3 regions of the Lysobacter sp. Soil_C_15 genome follow, and region 3 is predicted to be linked to each of the others. Evidence: riboswitches for the same ligand, from Rfam matches in the RefSeq annotation. Region 3 holds a riboswitch; each other region holds the start of a gene.
The links. A riboswitch is a leader RNA that binds a small molecule or an ion and turns the genes downstream of it on or off. The one in region 3 is predicted to bind cobalamin.
Positions count from the first base shown of each region.

Region 1: it holds a riboswitch for cobalamin, as region 3 does, so the genes downstream of both, btuB (TonB-dependent vitamin B12 receptor) here and btuB (TonB-dependent vitamin B12 receptor) in region 3, are expected to answer to the same signal.
Region 2: it holds a riboswitch for cobalamin, as region 3 does, so the genes downstream of both, AC3A57_RS20495 (ribonucleoside-diphosphate reductase subunit alpha) here and btuB (TonB-dependent vitamin B12 receptor) in region 3, are expected to answer to the same signal.

Region 1 is NZ_JBDGIR010000008.1:19,132-21,326, reverse strand. Features, by position in the region: gene AC3A57_RS17610 (TonB-dependent receptor plug domain-containing protein) at 1-565, opposite strand, end outside; cobalamin riboswitch at 798-1,035, shown strand; gene btuB (TonB-dependent vitamin B12 receptor) at 1,176-2,195, shown strand, end outside.
Region 2 is NZ_JBDGIR010000011.1:45,057-47,251, forward strand. Features, by position in the region: gene AC3A57_RS20490 (DUF2339 domain-containing protein) at 1-264, opposite strand, end outside; cobalamin riboswitch at 387-689, shown strand; gene AC3A57_RS20495 (ribonucleoside-diphosphate reductase subunit alpha) at 1,106-2,195, shown strand, end outside.
Region 3 is NZ_JBDGIR010000005.1:298,994-301,188, forward strand. Features, by position in the region: gene btuB (TonB-dependent vitamin B12 receptor) at 1-991, opposite strand, end outside; cobalamin riboswitch at 1,114-1,362, opposite strand; gene AC3A57_RS14140 (TfoX/Sxy family protein) at 1,503-1,946, opposite strand; gene AC3A57_RS14145 (GAF domain-containing protein) at 1,943-2,195, opposite strand, start outside.

The sequences.
Region 1 (2,195 bases), on a different contig from region 3:
TCGAGCCGTTCTGGCCCGAGCCCTTGAGCACCACGTTGACCACGCCGGCGATGGCGTCGGAACCGTACTGGGCCGAGGCGCCGTCGCGCAGCACCTCGACCCGCTCGATCGAGGCGATCGGGATCGCGTTGAGGTCCACCGGCGAGGAGCCGCGGCCCTGGCTGCCGTTGAGGTTGATCAGCGCGGTGGTGTGGCGGCGCTTGCCGTTGACCAGCACCAGCACCTGGTCCGGGGCCAGGCCGCGCAGCTGCGCCGGGCGCACCGCATCGGTACCGTCGGTGATCGCCGGACGCGGGAAGTTCAGCGAGGGCAGGGCGCGCGACAGCGCGGTCGCCAGCTCCGCCGTGCCGGTGGCCTCGAGGGTTTCGGGGGTGATGATGTCGATCGGCGCGGTCGATTCGGCGACGGTGCGGTCGGACACGCGGGTGCCGGTCACGATCACCTGGTCGAGCGTCTTGGCGTCGCTTTGCGGCGCGTCCTGCGCATAAGCCGGGACAGCGAGAGCGAGCAGCAGAGCCAGGGCCAGGGGATGGCGCGGGCCGGCGGGGGTACGGCGGACGTGCATGGCGACTCCTTGAGGGATTGACAGCGATGTCATTGCATTTAACACGCGCATAACAATCGGTCAATAAAGCCGCCAAAGTCCGACTATCGGCAATAGTCCAAAAGTGGTATCGGGCCACGAAACACATATTGGTGCCGATTCGGCGTTCCGCCCGGTCGCCGTTGCCCGATACGGCGTCGCTCATTCGGGCCCAGCGCCCCCATACGCTGGCGTCGCCACCGGGCCCGACTGTTAAGATGCCCGCGCTCAAGGTGATCGCCGGCACATTCGCCGGCGATTGAAACGGGAATCCGGTCGTCGTCTGCCTCGCAGGCGGCCAAGCCGGAGCTGCCCCCGCAACGGTAGGCGAGTAGACGTACCGCACGCAGCCACTGTGTTCCGACACGGGAAGGCGCGGTACGCGATGCCGGTTCCGCACAGGACCGGATCGGCTCGCGAGCCCGGAGACCGGCCCGGAGCGCGAACCGACAGGCGGTGGGCCGGTCTCGGGGCGAAGGCGCGCGTGCGCCGTCTCCTGGCCGTTTCCGCCTTCTGTCACGACCGATCACGGCCGCGCGGGAGAGCGCGGCCCTGGAGACCGCCTGTGACTTTGCCTTGCTGCGCCCCACGCCTGCGTCTTGCTTCCCTGTGTTTCGCCGGCGGCGTGCTCGCCGCTCCCGCGCTGGCCCTCGCCGCGCCCGCTGCGGTCGATCTCGACCAGGTCGTGGTCACCGCCACCCGCACCGCCCAGACCCAGGACGCCACCCTCGCCGCGGTGACGGTGATCGACCGCGCCGAGATCGAGCGGCGCCAGCCGACCTCGCTGCCGGACCTGTTGCGCGGCGCGCCCGGCGTGTCGCTGGCCAACAACGGCGGCGCCGGCAAGCAGACGTCGCTGTTCCTGCGCGGCACCGAATCCGACCACGTGCTGGTCTTGGTCGATGGCATCAAGCTCGGTTCGGCGACCAGCGGCGGCACCGCGCTGCAGGACATTCCGGTCGAGCAGATCGAGCGGGTCGAGATCGTGCGCGGGCCGTTCTCCAGTCTGTACGGCTCCGAAGCCCTGGGCGGGGTGATCCAGGTGTTCACCCGCCGCCCGCAGGGCGCGTTCGCGCCCAGCTTCAGCGCCGCGATCGGCAGCTACCAGACCCACCGAGCCAGCGCCGGCGTGGCCGGCAAGGGCGAGCGCGGCTGGTATTCGGTCAACGCCGCGCACGAAGACACCGACGGCATCAACGCCTGCCGCGGCAAGCCGGCGCCGCGCGGCGCCGGCTGTTTCACCCACTCGCCCGATCGCGACGGCTATCGCAACCAGTCGCTGACCGTGCAGGGCGGCTACCGTTTCGACGAACGTTGGGAGGCCGAGGCGCGCGCGTTCCGCGCCGAGGCCTACAACGAATACGACGGCAGCCAGAACAACCAGGCCGACAGCGTGCAACAGGTGCTCGGCGCCAAGCTGCGCTATCGACCCAGCGAGCGCGTCGGCTTCAGCGCCAGCGCCGGGCGCAGCGAAGATCTCAGCGAGGCCTATCGCAACGGCAAGTACTCCAGCACCTTCGAAACCCGGCGCGAGCTGGGCTCGCTGCAGGCCGACCTCGGCCTCGGGCCGGGCCTGTTGAGCCTGGGCTTCGACTGGCAGCGCGACCGGATC
Region 2 (2,195 bases), on a different contig from region 3:
CGGCGGCGATGCGGACGCCGGACCGTCCTGGGCCGCGACGGCCGCTGGCGGCGCAGTGGCCGGGACCGGCCGCGGCGGCGCTTCGCCCGCCATGCGTTCGGCCAGGGTCGGTTCGCGCGTCTCGGCCTGGCTGCGCAGGCCGGTCAGCACGCGCTCCAGTTCGCTCACCCGCGACTTCAGCCCGGCGATCTGGACCAGGGCGACCACGAGCAAGACCGGCACCAGCAGCACCGCCAGCGCCAGCAACACGAGTAGTGATTCCATCACGCTTTCCCGGTCCTTATGGCGCGCACGTTACACCATGCCGGGCTTGGCGATTAAGGGGCTTGACTCTCCTCGCATCTCACTGCCTCACCATATATCGCGTTGACGGATCGAGCGAACCACACTATGTTGTGCCCGTCGGTGCCGGTCGCGAGATCGGCCGAAAAGGGAAGCCGGTAGGGGCAAGGCGTTGGACGCCGCCCGAAGCCGGCGCTGCCCCGCAGCGGTATGGGAAACGAACGGGTCATGGCACTGGGCGGAGCGCCTGGGAAGCGGCCTTAGTAGGCAAGAGCGAGGAGTGGAGCGCAGAGCAGCGAGAAGTGAGACAAGCGGCCCCAAGGGCTTTACTCACTCCTCGCTTCTCTGCGCTCTTTTCTCGCTCTCAAGTCCCGAGCCCGAAGACCTGCCGACAGCCGCGCGCCTGCACACCGCGCGGTACCGGCCCAGGAGTCTTCGGGGGAAGACGGCCGGTGTCGCAACGCGAGGGCCTCGCCGCCGCCGCGTCCGTCCGTTTCGGCGCCATGCGCGGAACGGGCCGCGCCCGTCTCGGCGCGTGCGACACCCTGCCAGCACGCTCCCGAGTTTCCGCGCCCGCGGGGGCACGGCCGTGCCATCGGCGACGCCGCGCGCGCGGCCCGTCGCGATGGCGCGTCCGCGCTTTCCGCACGCCGCCCTTCGCGGGAAGGACGGCGACCCGTGCGCCCATGCCCCGGAGACGCCCATGACCACGCTCGCCACCGATCCTTCCGTCGCCGCCGCCCCCGCCGGCGCCGCCCCGACCCGCCAGGACGCCTCCGCCGCGCCCGGCTTCGCCCTGACGCCGCCCGCGGCCAACCTCACCATGAGCGTGACCAAGCGCAGCGGCCGCCGCGAACCGGTCGACCTGAACAAGATCGTGCGCGCGGTGACCCGCTGCGGCGAAGGCCTGTACTCGGTCGACCCGATGCGCGTGGCCACCCGCACCATCTCCGGCCTGTACGACGGCGCGACCACCCGCGAACTCGACGAACTGTCGATCCGCACCGCCGCCCTGCTGACCGCCGAGGAGCCCGAGTACGGCCGCCTCGCCGCGCGCCTGCTGGCCGGGGTGATCGAGAAGGAAGTCGCCGGAGTCGAGATCCACGCTTTCTCGCAGTCGATCCAGCGCGGCCACGAGCTCGGCCTGATCAACCAGCGCCTGCTCGAATTCGTCCAGGCCCATGCGCGCAAGCTCAACGACGCGATCGACCGCGGCCTGGACGCCCGCTTCGATTACTTCGGCCTGCGCACCCTCTACGACCGTTACCTGCTGCGCCACCCGACCGCGCGCACCGTGATCGAGACCCCGCAGCAGTTCTTCCTGCGCATCGCCTGCGCGCTCAGCGAGGACGTCGGCGACGCCCTGGCGCTGTACCGGCGCATGGCCCAGCTCGACTACATTCCGTCCTCGCCGACCCTGTTCAACGCCGGCACCACCCACGAGCAGCTGTCGAGCTGCTTCCTCCTGGACTCGCCGGACGATTCGCTGGAAGCGATCTACAAGCGCTACATGGACGTGGCCAAGCTGAGCAAGTTCAGCGGCGGCATCGGCCTGAGCTATACCCGGATCCGTTCGCGCGGCTCGCTGATCCGCTCGACCAACGGCCTGTCCAACGGCATCGTGCCGTGGCTGAAGACCCTCGACGCCTCGGTCGCCGCGGTCAACCAGGGCGGCAAGCGCAAGGGCGCGGCCTGCGTGTATCTGGAGCCCTGGCACGCCGACGTCGAGGAATTCCTCGAACTGCGCGACAACACCGGCGACGAAGCGCGCCGCACCCATAACCTCAACCTGGCCAACTGGATTCCGGACGAATTCATGCGCCGGGTCGAAGCCGACGGCGATTGGTCGCTGTTCGACCCGGCCAAGGTGCCGCAGCTGACCGACCTGTGGGGCGAGGCGTTCGAGCGCGCCT
Region 3 (2,195 bases):
GACCGTCGGCGACGGCGAAGTCGGCCTGCAAGCTGGCGCTGTCGCGGTCGGTGCTGAAGAAGCCCATCGGCAGCGAGCCGAGGAAATTGTCCGAACTGTCGACGTTGCGGCCGGCGACCAGCTGCACGTTGACGGTCTCGCTGGGGCGCCAGCGGACCTTGCCGCCGATCACCTGCTGCACGGTCTGCGAGTAGTTGACGAAGCTGCCGTCGTAGTCGTTCCGGCCTTCGGCGCGCAGCGCCTGGCCTTCGATGCTCCACTGCTCGTTGAGATCGATCCCGCCGCGCAGCGACAGCGCGTGGCTTTCGTAGCCGTCGCGGTCCGGTTCGTCGGTGAAGCAGCCGGCGAACACCGGGAAACCGGCGCCGCGGCAGGCATCGATGCCCTGGGTCTTGCGGAAGCTGTAGTCGGCGCCGAACCAGCCGCGGCCGCTGCGGCCGCCGAAACCGCTGCCGAACTCGATCGCGCCGTTGCTGCCGCCGCCGACGTGGACGCGCGGAGCGAAGCCCTGCCGCTCGCGGCGGGTGAACACCTGGATCACGCCGCCGATGGCGTCGGCGCCGTACAGGCTCGAGCGCGGGCCGCGGACGATTTCGATCCGGTCGATCAGCGCCAGCGGCAGGTCCTGCAGCGAGGCCAGGCCGGAGGTCGGCGAGCCGATGCGGATGCCGTCGACCAGGAACAGCACGTGGTCGGATTCGCTGCCGCGCAGGAACAGGGTGCTGAGCTTGCCGGCGCCGCCCTGGTTGGACAGCGAGATGCCGGCGCGGCCGCGCAGCAGGTCGTTGAGGTCGCGGGCCTGGCTGCGCTCGATCTCGGTACGGGTCAGCACTTCCACCGGGCTCAGGGCGTCGTTGACGCTGACCGCGGTGCGGTTGGCGGTGACCACGACCTCGTCGAGATCGGTGGCCTCGCCCGCGGGCGCGGCGAGGGCGGTGGCCGGCAGCGCGAGCGCGCAGGCGATGGCGAAGGACAGATTCAGGGCACGCATGGCAAAGCTCCACGACGCGCGCATCGGCGCGCGTCAAAACGGCGAAGGAGGCGGCGGGGGAGGAGGCGGACGACGACGGGCGCGCGAGAACGGCGGCCGTGCCGCGACGCCCTCCGCATCGCAACCGATGGTGCCTCAAGGCCGGTCTCCGGACTCGCGGGCGAAGCCGGCCGTGCCGGCTTCCGGTCGCGGCGCCTTCCCGTGCATCGCACAGTGGCGCAGGCCGCGACCTGGCTCGCTTACCGTTGCGGGGGCAGTGCCGGACTGGGCGCGGCGCCGGCGGAAGATCCGTCGGCCCGGGCGCGTCACCGGCTTCCCGTTTCAACCCCGTGGCGGTCGGCCGTGGGGTCACCTCGAAGCGGGGCGGATTCTACGCGATGGCGGGCGGGCTGTCCGAACGGGCGGTCCGAAAGGGAGCCGCCCGGCCCATTGCCCGCGCGGCGGCATCGCCCCGGATCGGCGGCGGCAGGGCAGGGGGGGGGGGCGTTCGAATGAAGGCGGCCGCCCCGGCTCAGTCGCGCTCGCCGTCTTCGGCGCGCTCGCCGCGCTCATCGGCACCGCCGTCGCGGTCGAAACCGTCGCCGTGGCCGTCGTCGCGCTCGCCGGCCGCGGCGAAGCCGGCGCCGGTCTCGTAGCCCTCGTCGGCGTGCACGGTGGTGCGCACCGGAGCGGCGGCCGGCTTGTTGCGCGGCGCCGGCAGCAGCGCGGTGGCGGCGTCGGCGGCCAGGATCAGTTCCTGCCGGCGCTCCTCGCTGATCTCCTGCCAGTGGCAGTCGAGCAGGGCGCCCTCGATCGCGTACAGCAGGTTGAGGGTCGGTTTGAAGCCGGCGCGCTTGACCCGCATGAAGGCTTCGACCGTGCCGACCGCGGCCAGGTCCTCGTGGGTGCGCAGGCCGACCTGGCGCAGCCAGGCGGCGCTCTTGGGACCGATGTTGCGCATCTTGGCCGCGCTCATGCGAGCGACTCCAGGTAGATCCTGGCCATCGCTTCCAGGCCGGCTTGGTCGTCGGCGTCGAAGCGTTCCGGCAACGGACTGTCGAGATCGAACACGCCGATCAGCTCCTCGCCGCGCAGCAGCGGCACCACCAGTTCCGAACGCGAAGCCGCATCGCAGGCGATGTGGCCGGGGAAGTCGTGCACGTCGGCGACCCGCTGGGTCTGCCGGGTCGACGCCGCCGCGCCGCATACGCCCTTGTCGAGCGGA